Regions from separate parts of the Photorhabdus kleinii genome, predicted to be linked through region 1. Evidence: predicted binding sites of a transcription regulator. Region 1 holds the regulator's gene; the other holds the start of a gene.
The links. Region 1 encodes LexA, which represses DNA repair genes until DNA is damaged. Its sites were predicted from a motif close to TNCTGTATGTACATACAGNA; they were not measured.

Region 1 (7,786 bases):
ATCAGCATGTTGCCAATACCCCATTTGAGCAGAATATTCCTGTATTGCTGGCGTTAATTGGTATTTGGTACAACAATTTCTTTGGCGCAGAAACTGAAGCGATTCTGCCATACGATCAGTACATGCATCGCTTTGCTGCCTATTTTCAGCAAGGCAATATGGAATCCAATGGTAAATATGTCGATCGCAATGGTCATCCAGTGGATTACCAAACCGGCCCAATCATCTGGGGAGAACCTGGAACAAATGGTCAGCACGCGTTTTATCAGCTTATCCATCAGGGAACTAAACTGATCCCTTGCGATTTTATTGCGCCAGCCATCAGCCATAACCCATTGAGTGACCATCACAGCAAATTGTTATCTAACTTTTTTGCTCAGACAGAAGCATTAGCCTTTGGTAAATCTCGTGAGCAGGTGGATGCTGAATTTGTCGCCAGTGGTAAAACGGCGGTTGAAGTTGAACATGTTGCACCATTTAAAGTGTTTGAAGGAAATCGCCCGACTAATTCTATTCTGTTACGTGAAATGACCCCATTTAGCTTGGGGGTGTTGATTGCTATGTATGAACACAAAATATTTGTGCAAGGGGCGATTCTCAACATCTTTACTTTTGACCAGTGGGGAGTTGAATTGGGTAAACAATTGGCTAACCGTATTTTGCCAGAACTTAAGGATGATAATAGGGTTGTCAGCCACGATAGTTCAACAAATGGGTTGATTAATCATTTTAAAGCATGGCGTTAGTCACTTATTCTGAGTTAGAAAGTTAATTGATATGAGCGAATTATGTTCATCATAATTCGCTTATTTTTGGTCAACAATATTTATATACCTAATAGATTTCGAGTTGCAGCGAGGCGGCAAGTGAACGAATCCCCAGGAGCATAGATAACTATGTGACTGGGGTGAGTGAAAGTAGCCAACAAAGCAGCAGCTTGAAAGATGAAGGGTATAGAATTTGTTATAACTTTTTATTCTGTATACCTGCAACGTGGTATTCTCTGCGGTTATCAATTGTACTGTCGGATGAAAGAAATTTGTCCTAATGGAAAAGCGTATGTCAACTGACTCAATATTAACAACGGTGCCTATTCAGTGGCTTTCGGTGGATTCGCCCGTTTTGCCTGATGAGGTTTTAGACTGGTTGATGGAGTTGGGCTCAATGACCCGCCGTTTTGAGCAATACTGCAACTGTGTTCGTATCATACCATTCAGAGAATGTTTTATTACCGAGGAACAACTTTCTGATGAAAATGAGTGTTTGCTAACGGGTCAAAGATATTGGCTGCGTGAGATCGTACTGTGCGGTGATAATATCCCTTGGCTATTGGGGCGGACGTTAATCCCTGAAGCAACATTAACCGGTCCTGATGAAAGTTTGGTTGATTTAGGAACAGTCCCACTGGGGCGATATCTTTTTAGTGGTAATAAATTGACGCGGGACTATATTCATGTAGGGCAGCAGGGGAACCGTTGGGCAAGACGATCATTGCTGAGGTTATCAGGCAAGCCATTATTATTAACCGAAGTCTTTTTACCTGAATCACCTGTGTATAAAAGGTAAAATTTAAAAGGGGGAAACAGAAGTGGCGGGAAGTATGGCGCAAAGTAAATGGCAGGCCTATTGCCGTTTAGTGCGCATTGATAAACCTATAGGTGCATTATTGTTGTTGTGGCCGACTTTCTGGGCTTTATGGATAGCTGGGAAAGGGATTCCAGATATGCACATATTATTGGTCTTTACTGCCGGTGTGTTTCTGATGCGTGCGGCAGGGTGTGCAATCAATGATTTTGCTGACAGAAAATTTGATGGTTATGTTGAACGCACAAAAACACGTCCCCTGCCGAGTGGTGCTATTAGTGAGAAAGAGAGCAAGATCCTATTTGTCGTACTGGCGCTGGTTTCTTTCGGGTTGGTGCTGACCCTGAATAAAATGGCTATCTGGTTGTCAGTCGTTGGGTTGGCTCTGGCTTGGCTTTACCCCTTTGTTAAACGGTTTAGTCATCTTCCTCAGTTTGTACTGGGGGCCGCTTACGGTTGGGCTGTTCCTATGGGATTTGCGGCAGTTAGTGAGTCCTTACCACTAGAGTGTTGGTTGTTATTCCTGGTTAATATCTTCTGGTCGGTTATTTATGATACACAGTATGCGATGGTCGATCGAAATGATGATCTAAAAATTGGCGTGAAGTCCACCGCCATTCTGTTTGGTCGTTTCGACAAGTTGATTATTGGGTTATTGCAACTCGCTATGTTACTGGTGCTGGTGCTGGTGGGTTATATGATGAATCTGGGCGGTATCTACTATTGGTCACTGTTGCTTGCGGGCACTTTATTTATTTATCAGCAGAAACTGATCGCTGGTCGGGAAAGAGAGCTTTGTTTCCAGGCATTCCTCAATAATAACTACGTTGGTCTGGTACTATTCCTTGGCATCTTCTTCAGCTATGTCTGAAACATCTGGTGATAATGTGAATAACAACCATTATCACCAGTATTTAAGAAGATTATCCTTCCTTAGCACTCTCGTCGGTATCGTTATGCTCTGGCGGCAGACTGACGCTCTCGATAGTAAGACGAATCTCAGGTGACATCAGTTCACCTAATACCTGATACAGCTCTTGGGTATTTGCTGTAATCGCATTACCACTGTCACTGATATAACCTTCTTCACGTAGTGTATGGACTGACGTAGTAAATACCGCCTTATCAAAGAATTCAGGTGCGTTGATGCCATGCAATACCGACAAACGTTGCGCTAACATCCGACTCTCTTTTTCCAGCACTCCCCGACTGATTACTGGATTGGCGTTCAGTAAAGAGAGTGTGATGGCGTAACGTTGCAGTGTTTCACGGATGCCCGCTGCCAGCAATTGCAGGGGGCGGATACGTGCTGGATTAAGTACCAGCATGCCATGCTCCTTGTTACAGATAAGGCACTGGCGGGTCAGTTCGTTGATCAGCGTATTAACCACTTCTGGCAGCTCTGTTTTGCTATAACGCATAAATAGCTCGGCTTTAAGGAGTGGATAAATGATCGCGACCTGGCTTAACAGCGCTTCGCGGCTGATACGGCGATGATGAATAACGATGCAGGCAATCAGTGATGGCAGTACTAATAGATGTTGAATATTGTTGCGGTAGTAGGTCATCAAAACTGCACGATCACGTGGCAGAATGATAATGTCACCCATACTGTCTTTGTCTACCTCGAACTTATCCATTTGCAGAGCGTGTTCTAGCAACTCCTCCGCGGTTTTCTTTGGTACGGTGACATCAGCAGCGTAGGGTGCATTGTGCATGAGCTGTATATAACAATCCAGTTGCTCAAGCAGTTGCTCACGAGTAAGTGCTCGCTGACGTGACGAAAGCAGGGCAGTTGAACACAAATTAATTGCGTTAGCCGCCGCTGTGTTGTTGATGTTTACCATAATCTTCTCAGACAGTTGACTGACTGTCGGATTGAACCATTCGGGGCGATGGAATTCTATTGGATCAATAGAATCGCGCCAGCTAGGAACATGGTTGTTAAGGTATTGGATCAACGGGATGGGTTCGCCAAAGTTGACGTAGCCTTGCCCCAGATTACGAAGTTTGCGCAAACCACGTATCATCTGGAAAAAGCCCTCTTTCTCTTTGGTTGCACCACGCAGCTCTTTGGCATAGGTGGCAACTTCCATCACATGCTCGTAGCCGATATAAATCGGAATAATGGTAATTGGGCGTGATTCTCCTCTCAACAGCGCCTGTAACGTCATGGACAGCGTACCCGTTTTGGGATCGAGTAAGCGACCTGTCCTGGAGCGACCGCCTTCCATAAAGTATTCAACAGAATAACCTCGGGCAAATAACTCACCTAGATATTCCCGGAATATCGTGGCGTAGAGCTTATTACCCTTAAATGTGCGGCGGATAAAAAATGCACCAAGGCGGCGGAATATTGGCCCTGCTGGCCAAAAATTTAGGTTGATGCCAGCGGCAATATGGGGCGGTACCAAGCCCTGATGGTAGAGCACGTAGGAGAGCAGCAAATAATCCATGTGGCTACGGTGGCAGGGCGCATAAACCAGTTCGTGACCATCCTGTGCCAGACGGCGGATGCGTTCAGCATTGTGAACATTGATCCCTTGATACAGACGGTTCCAAGTCCAACCCAGTACACGGCCTGACAGCCGTAACGTTTCATAAGAGAAATTCGCAGCAATCTCTTCCATCATGTTAATGGCATTCTGTCGGGCTTTCTCATGTGAGATTTTCTTGGTACGGGCCTCATCAGAGACTGACTTTTCTATTGCTTTTGAAGCCAGCAATTTGTTAAACAGCTCTTGCCGAACCGGCAGGCGTGGGCCAACGGCTGCTAAGCGTTGACGTGAATAGTGCATTCGTGCCACACGAGCCAGCTTATGGGCAATAGTCTTGTCAGTACCATGCTCAGTTGCCATATAGCGTAGAGATACTGTGTTTGAAAAGCGCACAAAACTATCTCGGCCTAGCCAGAGAATGGCAAAGAATTTTTGGATACCATTGAGTAGCCGCAAATGTGGTGTGCTCTGCCCTTCGCGCCCGGGGGAACGGCCGAACATGACAGAAACTGGCAGCATTTGAATGTCCAGATTGGGATTATTGCGATGCAGATCCAGATAAGCATGGAAAATTTTTACGGATTCCTGCTTTGGTGCACAATAGCGGAATACACGTGGACCATTATCGATAAATACATAGCTGGGAAGTTCAGTGTCACCAATCTCCAGTAAATTTAATGGGTCCGGCAGATCCTGCTCAAGACATTGCTGACGTAATGCCAGTAAGTCTGCTTTGGAGTGATACGGTAGCACGTACAGAATCGGGCGTGTCGTATCGAGCCGCAATTCAGTAATCGGATCTGTAGGAATAAGTTTGCTCTTTACCAGTATTTTTAGTGGTAAATTCAATAATTTATAATATATTTTACGCCAACTTGACATAAATATCTTGAAGCCTCTTGTTAGCAACACGTTGCCAGCATATCAGAAACGGGTGTTGAGATCTGTTGTGTTAAGACAATAATAAGAGTGGAAAGTGTCAAATAACCTCATATTTGGTGTGAATAATTTATGGCGAATCAATCCAAGGGCTTGACCCGTATCATTAAAGCAATCGTATATTCGGTGAAGGGTATTAGGGCGACATGGCAAAATGAAGCGGCTTTCCGTCAGGAAATAATTTTAGCGATATTGGCTATGATGGTTGCATTTTATCTGGATATCGGCGCTATTGAACGCATTTTACTGATTGGTTCAGTGATGCTGGTGTTGATTATGGAAATCCTGAATAGTGCTATTGAAGCAGTTGTTGACCGTATTGGCAGTGAGTTCCATGAATTGTCCGGTCGGGCGAAAGATATGGGATCGGCGGCTGTCTTTCTGACAATGATGCTGTCGTTAATTGTCTGGGGGACCATCCTTTGGCGCTATTTTATGGTCTGATTTGGTTTAATAATTAGGTATTATATTATAATTGGCTAATTTTCTGCCTTAGTAGGTTCCCAATCGTTATTTAGCTGTATATACTTACATATTGACTGTATAAACAAACAGGGGACGAAATGAAAGCACTTACCGCAAGGCAGCAGCAAGTTTATGACTTGGTGCGTGACCATATTTCGCAAACAGGTATGCCGCCAACGCGTGCTGAAATTGCAGCACGTCTTGGCTTTCGTTCGCCTAACGCGGCTGAAGAGCATTTAAAAGCATTGGCTCGTAAAGGGGTGATAGAGATTGTTGCAGGGGCATCTAGGGGAATCCGTTTGCTGTTGGAAGAATCTGGTTTACCGTTAATTGGCCGTGTAGCCGCAGGTGAACCACTGTTAGCACAGGAGCATATTGAAAGTCATTATCAGGTTGATCCTGCATTGTTTAAGCCAAGTGCAGATTTCCTGTTGCGGGTCAGCGGAATGTCTATGAAAGATGTTGGGATTATGGATGGTGATCTGCTGGCTGTGCATAAAACACAAGATGTTCGTAATGGGCAGATTATTGTTGCCCGCATTGAAGATGAAGTGACGGTAAAACGTTTTAAACAGACTGGAAATAAAGTTGAATTGTTGGCAGAAAACCCAGAATTTAAGCCAATTGTGGTGGATTTGCGTGAGCAGAGCCTGACAATTGAAGGATTGGCGGTTGGGGTGATTCGTAACGCCAACTGGTCCTGATAGTAAAATATCAAATTGTTGTTTTTGGAATTGTTAAAGAATTGCAATATTCCGGCAGAATCATGTTGTTGAATTTATCGTTGTGATTATCTTAAACGTGATTCTGCGGTTGTTTATTTCAGTCTGACTCTGTACCAAAAGTAAGTATCTACTTACTATACCTCATGAATTTCAAGATGCTTCGCGACGGCAAGGGAGCGAATCCCCGGGAGCATAGCGAACGATGTGACCGGGGTGAATGAGTGCAGCCAACAAAGAGGCAACTTGAAAGATAACGGATATATCTATTTCTTTTTACTTCCTTCAATTCTGTGGTCATGCTGGCATTCATCTCGTTTAATACAGGATTCGATCTCTTCACAAGGTGAACATAAGCCATGCGCTTCGATGATGGTATGGCGTAAACTGAACCCGGCTGTTTTTGCTAACTGTTGGATGGCGGATTCAACGGTTCCACCATCTCGCTCTGTAACAGAACCACAACGGTCACAAATAAACATTGCTGAAGTGTGGCTTGGCTGTTCAATATGGTGACATAGGACATAACTGTTGGTGGATTCTATTTTATGAATAAACCCCTGTTCCAACAGAAATTCCAGTGCCCGATATACGGTAGGCGGTTTGGCCTGTGGTTCTGCTTCCCGTAGCAAATCCAGTAAATCATAAGCACTGATTGCCCCGGGTTGCTCTGAAATGAGACGCAGAACCTCAAGCCGCTGCGGAGTAAAGCGGACTCCACGAGCCTGGCAAATAACTTCGGCCTGTTCCAGTAACTTTTTTTGATTAATCAGTTTCATTACGCCTCTTACAACCAGTACGATGATAATATTGTGATGTTATCATGTTTCTTCAATAGAAAATATTATCCAGAAAAGTTCATTGTGATTGTCCCCTGATGGAGTTAATTTGGCTAAATTGGTACTCAGTAGCAAAAATAATGTTTTCTTGAAGTTTATGATAATACAGACAAGAATTATCGTATATGACAGATAATTTTCGGAAAGGAAGCATTTGTGATGAAAGAGCTTTTACAAAATCAGCCTCATTATAGACAGTTCCCCGTTAAAGGCTATCAGGTAATGAGGCATATTATCTCTGAAAAAAGAAAGTTGCCTTTTCTAAGTGCATTATATGCGTTGATTAATATTTTATTTGTAATGGCAGTATGTACGGGTATTGTATTATCTGTAGCAATTGTTTTATTTATAATAGGTAATGTATCTGTCCCTGATACGGACTATTTACTTCTGGCACAAGTAGGCGGTATAGCATTATTTGGCGTAATGTTACTCTCGGTTATTATTTATCGCATTGTTAAGCGCCCAGAATGGGAACAACGGCGTTATTATCAACAAGCAGGTTTATCTCTTTTACCAGAAGATAAGCGTCAGGTATTACGACTAAATATTGTTAGTGACTATTGGCTAGGTTTTTGGAGTGAAACTCTAGAGCATTATCCTCTACAGTCACGGGTTGCCCATGATAGCTATCGTTACTGTCTGCTTCCATTATCTCCGACTCAGGAACATCAATCCCAACTATACAGCGACTGGGGAATTATTGATGAAGAAGGGTATATGAAAATGCTAACAGGTT
Region 2 (7,786 bases), on a different contig from region 1:
CTTACGATTTCAGCAATGCTTATAAGCAGAAGCCGGAAGATGTAGTGCACTAATAGAAGAGCGACACCACAGGTGAATACAAAGTTGTTAAATACAAAGTTGCTACCTGTGGTGTAATATCTGAAAACGGTAATGAATCAGCGGCTACGGAAGACGATACGGCCTTTGCTCAGGTCATATGGGGTCAGCTCAACTGTAACCTTGTCGCCTGTCAGGATGCGAATATAGTTTTTACGCATTTTACCTGAAATGTGAGCAGTGACTACGTGCCCGTTTTCTAATTCAACGCGGAACATAGTGTTTGGTAGTGTGTCTAGCACAGTACCTTGCATTTCAATATTGTCTTCTTTGGCCATCTAATCCTCTAAGTTTAATAACCATCGTTTTTAACGGGCAAGATAATGCCGAAAAACCCTCATTATGTAAAGGAATGTTGTATTTTAACCCGTTATTTTGCAAATAGTGCATAGTGATATTTATGTTATCAGCAACATGAATCGGTCAAATGTTGATTATAATTCCAGTACTTGTTGTAACCAGCAACCAGGTTTTAATGACCGATTTCTGAATTGATAAAGATACTGAATAAATTCTTCCCTGGGGATCTCTTTTGCACCCAGTGAAGCTGTGTGATGGTTAAGCACTTGGCAATCCAGTAGTTCACCACCGTGTCGCAGAAAATGGTGATAGAAGGCAATGAACGCACATTTGGATGCATTCTCCATTCTGCTGAACATAGACTCACCGCAGAATAGTGTGCCAACGCTGACACCGTACAAACCACCAACAATCCGCTCATTGTGCCAGACTTCTACTGAATGCGCTTGTCCTATCTGATATAATTTTTTATAACCTTGTTGAATATCCTTGCCTATCCATGTTCCTTCCTGCCGTTGAGCACAGAAATGAACCACCTGTTCAAAAGCATGATTCACCGTAATATGGTATGGGGGATTGCGCAGAAACCGGCGTAGGGTTCGGCCGATATGCAATTCACCCGGAATGATTACCGCACGCGGATCGGGGGACCACCAAAGTGGCATTTCACTGGGTAAAAACCAAGGGAAAATACCTTGATGGTAGGCTGCATTTAATCGCTTAGCGGATAAATCTCCCCCGACTGCCAGTAGGCCGTTAGGCTCCGTTAATGCTTCTTTCGGGTGAGGGAAATCATATGAATCAGCATCCAGTTGAATTATTGGCATCATGTGTTACTGCCCCGGTTTAAGACGAATCTGATGTGGTCGCTGATAAAACTGATAATAGCGACCTTGCTGAGCTAGTAATTCATTATGCTGCCCTTGTTCAATAATAGTGCCGCCATCCATGACGTAAATACGGTCCATATGGTCAAGCCCGTACAGGCGGTGGGTGACAATAATCAGTGACTTATGCTGACAATGCTGATGCAATAGAGATAGAATTTGTTGTTCAGTATCCGCATCGAGTCCTTCCGTAGGTTCATCCAGTAACATCAGTGGCGCCGAGTGCAGTAACGCTCTGGCAATTCCCAAGCGGCGCTGTTCACCGCCTGACAACTGACGACCGCCTTCGCCCATCCAGCAGTTTAGTCCCTCATTGGTTTCCAGTAGATTGCTTAAACCTACCTGTTTCAGCACAATTTCTAGTTCATTATCGGTTGCATTTGGTTTTGCCAGTAATAAATTCTGTCGTAAAGTATGACTGAACACATGAACACGTTGTGAAACAACCGATATCATACTGCGCAGAGTTGATTCGTCATAAGCAGTAATAGAATGCTGATTCAGACAGATTGAGCCTGAATCAATATCCCAGGCCCGGGTCAATAATTGTAGCAAGGTAGATTTACCACAACCGGTTTTGCCTAACAGCGCGACATGTTCCCCTGCTTTCAAGCAGAGAGAAACATTTTTCAGGACGGCCATTGGCTGATCAGGATAAGTGAAACTGATATTTTTGATATCAATACTGGCTTGAGCTGAACTTTCCGGCCCTGATGTAGGAAAGGTTACTTCCGGTTCTTGTTGCATCAATTGAGAAACCCGGGTTGCAGAGGTAATGACCTGTCCTAGATGTTGAAATGCAACAGTGACGGGACCCAGAGTTTCAAATGCGGCAAGAGAACAGAAGACGAACAGTGCGATTAATGCCCCCGGTTGTTTGTTTCCCCCCACGCCGTTAGCTGCCAGCCATAAGATCAATGTGACAGTCATACCGGTGGCAAAAATCATAACTGCCTGTGACAAGCCGGTTAGATTCGCTTGCTGTTGCTGACGTCTTAACCAACGTGACTCAATATCAGCCATTGACTTGCGGAAACGGCCAGCAGCACCGAATACCATCAATTCGGCTTGTCCTTGCAATGCCGCTGTGAGTTGGGTGCGGTATTGACCACGCAGAATAGTCAGATTGTGGCCAACGGATTTACCTGCGTTATAAAATACTGATGGCAGCAGGATCAACAGAGCCAGCATAATACCGCCAAGGATATAGGCTAATGTGAGATCCAGAAAGCCAAGGCCGAAAGTGAGGACCATGATAACGATAAGAGCTGATAATATCGGCGAAATCACCCGTAAATAGAGATGATCCAATGTTTCAACATCAGCAACTAGTCGGTTTAATAATTCTCCTTGGCGAAAACGAGCTATTCCTCCCGGTGAAAGTGGCAAGATTTTCTGAAAGGCAAAAACCCGTAAATGTGCCAATACCCGGAAAGTGGCATCATGGCTAACCAACCGTTCAGCATAGCGCCCGGCAGTTCGAAGAATGGCTGAGCCACGGACACCGGCCGCCGGTAGCATATAGTTGAATGTATAACCGGCAAGACCTGCTAGTGCTGCGCCTGCAAGGAACCAGCCAGAGAGGGTCAGTAAACTTATGCTGGCGAGTAGTGTAACAATGGTCAGAACCATGCCTAAACTGATAAGAAACCAATGACGGCGATAGAGCGCCAGAAAAGGAAGCAATACCCGCATAATTACAGCTCCTTACTTCGATGGGATAACAGGCGGGTGAATACCCCTTGAGATTGGCTTAGCGACTGGTAATCTCCCTGTTCAATAATCAACCCCTTTTCCATGACCCAAATCTGATCATATTCCAGCGTTTCTTCCAATTGATGGGTAACTAACAGGGTCGTCTGATGATGAGATGCCTGATTGAGTGTTTCCATCACCTGTTGTTCGCTATGCGCATCCAGGCTGGCGCCAGGCTCATCCAGTAATAATAACCGGCAAGGTTTCAATAGGGCACGGGCAACAGCGATACGTTGGGCCTGACCAACGGATAATCGTGCTGCATTATCACCGATGATGGTATTCAGCCTATCGGGTAAATCGTGAATAAATTCGATGACGTATGCTTGTTCCATAACCTGATGGATTTGTTGTTGATTGGCATTAGGTTGGTTCAGACGAATATTATCAAGCAAAGTCTGCTCAGGCAGATGTGGATTTTGTCCAACCCAGCTCAGTTGATTACGCCATCTCTGTTGATCCAACTCACACAGTTCGGTGCCATTAATTTGTATTGAACCACGATAGGGCAGGAACCCTAACAGTAAATTCAAGAGGGAACTTTTACCTGCTCCACTTTGACCAATTAATGCCACCCGTTGATTTTTCTCTATAGTAAAATTCAACGGGCCAGCAAGCCGGTTGCCGTCGTGGGCCAAAATTTCCAGATTATTAGCAATGATGGTCAACGGATCTTGGGGGGGAAGTGTTTTATCACCACCGGCAGGTGCATATTCACCATCACTGCTCAATAAAGTCACTAATGCTTCGGCGGCCCCAATCGCCTGTGCTTTAGCGTGATAATAAGTACCCAGATCGCGTAATGGCTGAAAAAATTCTGGGGCGAGGGTTAACACCAGAAAACCGGCAAACAGGGTAACACCCATCCCGTAACTGCCAAAATTAAGCTCCCCCAAATAGGAGAAACCGAAATAAACAGCGACAACGGCAATAGAAATGGCTGCAAAGAACTCCAGCACCGCAGAGGAAAGGAACGCTAATCTCAGCACTTCCATCGTTCTGCAACGGAAGTTTTCGGTGGATTCGTTGATTTGTTGTATTTCTACTTTGCCGCGATAAAACAAGCGCAACGTTTCTAACCCACGTAACCTATCAAGAAAATTACCGCTTAACCGCCCTAATGCGACAAAATTACGCCGATTAGCGTCTGCGGCGCCTAAACCAACCAGCGCCATAAATAGCGGGATCAGGGGAGCAGTAGCGAATAAAATTAGCCCGGCAGCCCAGTTAACAGGGAATAGGGTGATCAGAATAAGAATAGGGATTATGACGGCGAGAGACATCTGTGGCAGATAGCGGGAATAATAATCCTGCATATCTTCTATCTGCTCAAGAATAATGGTTGCCCAGCTACCGGCTGGTTTACCCTTAACCCACATTGGGCCAAGTTGTTCCAGCTTATCCAATACCATAGCGCGGATTTTCTGACGCACGACTTTGCCACAGATAAAACCGATTCGTTCCCGAATGGCACTGATGATAGCTCGTAACACAAAGGTGGCTGCTAGCAACCAAAATTCGTTCGTAATGTGCTCGCGTGGAAGATTATCCATGATTAAAGCTTGCAGAATTGAGGCCAGTAGCCAGGCTTGAGCAATAATCAATAATCCATTGATTAAGCCAAATAACATGGACAGGCGGAGCCAGCGTTGGGCCGGGGCACTTTGCTGTTTCAGCCAGCGAACCAATTCATACTGTCTTGTTTTGTCCATAAGGAAAAATTCTAATTTAACAGGTGAGAGTAATGGTGTACCAAAAGGCTGGACATATCCTATGTGTCAACATCCTGCTGATATGTTACATGTTAAAAAGCGCTACCGAAATAGCGCCTTGAAAGAAAAAGAATTTATTTAGCGGCTAGCCCATCCAGGAAACGTTCTGCGTCAAGGGCTGCCATACAACCTGTACCGGCGGACGTAATTGCCTGTCGGTAGGTATGATCCATGACATCACCGGCGGCGAATACACTGGGAATAGAGGTCTGAGTGGCGTTACCCTGTAAACCGGATTGAACTTTGATGTAACCATTATCCAGTTCTAATTGGCCTTCAAAGATAGTGGTATTGGGAGTATGGCCGATAGCAATGAAGGTGCCGGTAACCGCCAATTCTTCTGTAGCGCCACTTTGGGTATCGCGTAGGCGAACACCGGTAACACCCATATCATCACCGAGTACTTCATCTAGAATACGATCGGTGTGCAGGATGATATTGCCATTTTTGACTTTATCCATCAGGCGATTAATCAAGATCTTCTCTGAACGGAAGGTATCACGGCGATGAATTAGATGAACTTCCGCTGCAATATTTGCCAGATATAAGGCCTCTTCTACCGCAGTATTACCACCGCCAACAACGGCGACTTTCTGGTTACGATAAAAGAAACCATCACAAGTTGCACAGGCTGAAATACCACGCCCTTTGAATGCCTCTTCAGAAGGTAAACCTAAGTAACGGGCAGAAGCACCTGTTGCGATAATCAGTGCGTCACAGGTATATTCTTGTTCATCACCATAAAGGCGTAAAGGCCAGTTTTGTAGATCAACTTTTTGAATATGGTCAGAAATGATTTCAGTTTGGAATTTTTCAGCATGTTGGTGCATGCGCTCCATTAACCCTGGGCCGGTCAAATCTTCAGGATCGCCTGGCCAGTTTTCGACCTCGGTGGTTGTAGTCAATTGACCGCCTTTTTCAACCCCGGTAATAAGAACCGGATTTAAATTTGCTCGGGCAGCATAAACCGCAGCGGTATAGCCTGCTGGACCGGAGCCAAGAATAATGAGTTTGTGGTGTTTGGCGGCGCTCATGAATACCTCATTTCCATTTATCACCTATCGAATATCGAACGATTGTAGGAGAAATAGGAGGGTAAAAAAAGTTAAAAGACTCATGTTACTAACGATTTTACCGATAGATATTAACTAACAATGATTTTAACCTGAGAAAAGTGTCCTTTTAGTGCTGTTTGGATTTTATTTGCTCGTTTTCAATTAATGATAGACTATCGAAACGATTAACTGAAAATTTGTTCCACAGGTTGTTCTGATTTTTGCTCATTTACTTTGACAATCGGCTGTGCATTTGCGAAAACATCACTGTAAGAGATAATTATCCACCTCGCTAAATTCGTTTCTATAAAAATCGACATGCGGATAATTCCCTCTAGTGTAGCATTAAAAAAATGGCCTGTGAGTTGCACGCTGATAGAGCGAGGCTTTAACTTTAAGACATCTTTTCCAACTCAAACTCAAGAGATAGGGGAAAATGTTATGGGTGTAGGAAAATAAAGAGAGATCAACAAAATGATAGATAATAAAAAACGTCCGGGAAAAGATCTTGATCGCATAGATCGTAATATCCTAAATGAGCTACAGAAAGATGGGCGAATTTCTAATGTAGAACTGTCTAAACGGGTAGGTTTGTCTCCAACCCCGTGTTTGGAGCGTGTTCGTCGTCTGGAACGCCAAGGGTTTATTACTGGATACACGGCATTGCTGAATCCTCACTATTTGGATGCATCTTTGCTGGTATTTGTTGAAATTACCTTAAACCGTGGTGCTCCAGATGTTTTTGAACAATTCAACGCTGCTGTACAAAAATTGGAAGAGATTCAGGAATGCCACTTAGTTTCCGGTGATTTCGACTATCTATTGAAAACTCGCGTACCAGACATGTCAGCTTATCGTAAGTTGCTAGGCGAAACTTTGTTGCGTTTGCCAGGTGTTAATGACACCCGCACATATGTTGTGATGGAAGAAGTTAAGCAGAGCAATCGTTTGGTCATTAAGACTCGCTAAAATCTTACCAAAAATGTACAGGTGCAAAACTGGAAAAACTTAGGTACACTCCTGTTTATGCATACAGTTTCAACGCTGAGCTATCTCGGCGTTGTTCCGTTAAATTAACAGGAAACCTGGAGAGCCTTTCTTGAGCCAGGAATATACAGAAGATAAAGATATTAAATTAAAGAGACTGAATAGTGGGCGCAGGCTGTTAGAAGCTGTGTTGCTTGTCATTGTTATCCTAGCGGTTTATCTGCTGGTCGCACTTGTCAGTTTTAACCCTTCTGATCCCAGTTGGTCTCAGACTGCATGGCATGAGCCAGTGCATAATTTGGGTGGTGGTGTGGGTGCATGGCTGGCCGATACGCTGTTTTCTGCATTTGGCATTCTAGCTTATGTCATCCCGCCAGTGATGATATTGGGTTGCTGGACTGCTTTTAAGCAACATGATGACCGAGAGTATGTCGATTTCTTTGCGTTGGCTTTGCGCGTTATTGGTGCATTGGCAATCGTTTTGACTTCATGTGGATTAGCGGCACTGAATGTTGACGATCTCCATTACTTTGCTTCCGGCGGTATTATTGGCAGTCTGTTTAGTAGTGCGATGTTGCCCTGGTTTAATGAATTAGGTGCAACTTTGGTCTTGCTGTGTATTTGGGCAATTGGGTTGACGTTATTTACTGGTTGGTCATGGTTAACCATTGCTGAAAAAACGGGAGCAGTAATTCTGGGAGCAATAGGATTTATTACCAATCGTAGCCGTAATGAACAGGAATATATGCCATACGGTGAAACGGCTATTGAGAGGGAAGATCCCGCCGATGATAAAACAGAATCTGAATTTACAGCGGCTGATATTGATCATGATGATGTACTATTTACAGCACCTTCAGCCGTAGAATTAGCAAAAGCTGAACTGGACGAACCAGAATCGGTGAAAGCAGAAATCGAACAAGAACAGCCAATAGATATTCCTACCACTAAT

Region 2: the regulator LexA is predicted to act here: its motif matches at 6,866-6,885, upstream of LG003_RS14135 (DNA translocase FtsK 4TM domain-containing protein).

The regions. Positions count from the first base shown of each region.
Region 1 covers NZ_JAJAFY010000015.1:27,740-35,525, forward strand. Annotated here, with positions in the region: gene pgi (glucose-6-phosphate isomerase) at 1-746, shown strand, start outside; gene ubiC (chorismate lyase) at 1,060-1,566, shown strand; gene ubiA (4-hydroxybenzoate octaprenyltransferase) at 1,601-2,455, shown strand; gene plsB (glycerol-3-phosphate 1-O-acyltransferase PlsB) at 2,508-4,964, opposite strand; gene LG003_RS09795 (diacylglycerol kinase) at 5,094-5,465, shown strand; gene lexA (transcriptional repressor LexA) at 5,585-6,190, shown strand; gene zur (zinc uptake transcriptional repressor Zur) at 6,475-6,987, opposite strand; gene LG003_RS09810 (DUF1266 domain-containing protein) at 7,207-7,786, shown strand, end outside.
Region 2 covers NZ_JAJAFY010000028.1:50,453-58,238, forward strand. Annotated here, with positions in the region: gene clpA (ATP-dependent Clp protease ATP-binding subunit ClpA) at 1-53, shown strand, start outside; gene infA (translation initiation factor IF-1) at 138-356, opposite strand; gene aat (leucyl/phenylalanyl-tRNA--protein transferase) at 513-1,205, opposite strand; gene cydC (heme ABC transporter ATP-binding protein/permease CydC) at 1,212-2,960, opposite strand; gene cydD (heme ABC transporter permease/ATP-binding protein CydD) at 2,963-4,732, opposite strand; gene trxB (thioredoxin-disulfide reductase) at 4,867-5,826, opposite strand; gene lrp (leucine-responsive transcriptional regulator Lrp) at 6,322-6,816, shown strand; gene LG003_RS14135 (DNA translocase FtsK 4TM domain-containing protein) at 6,947-7,786, shown strand, end outside.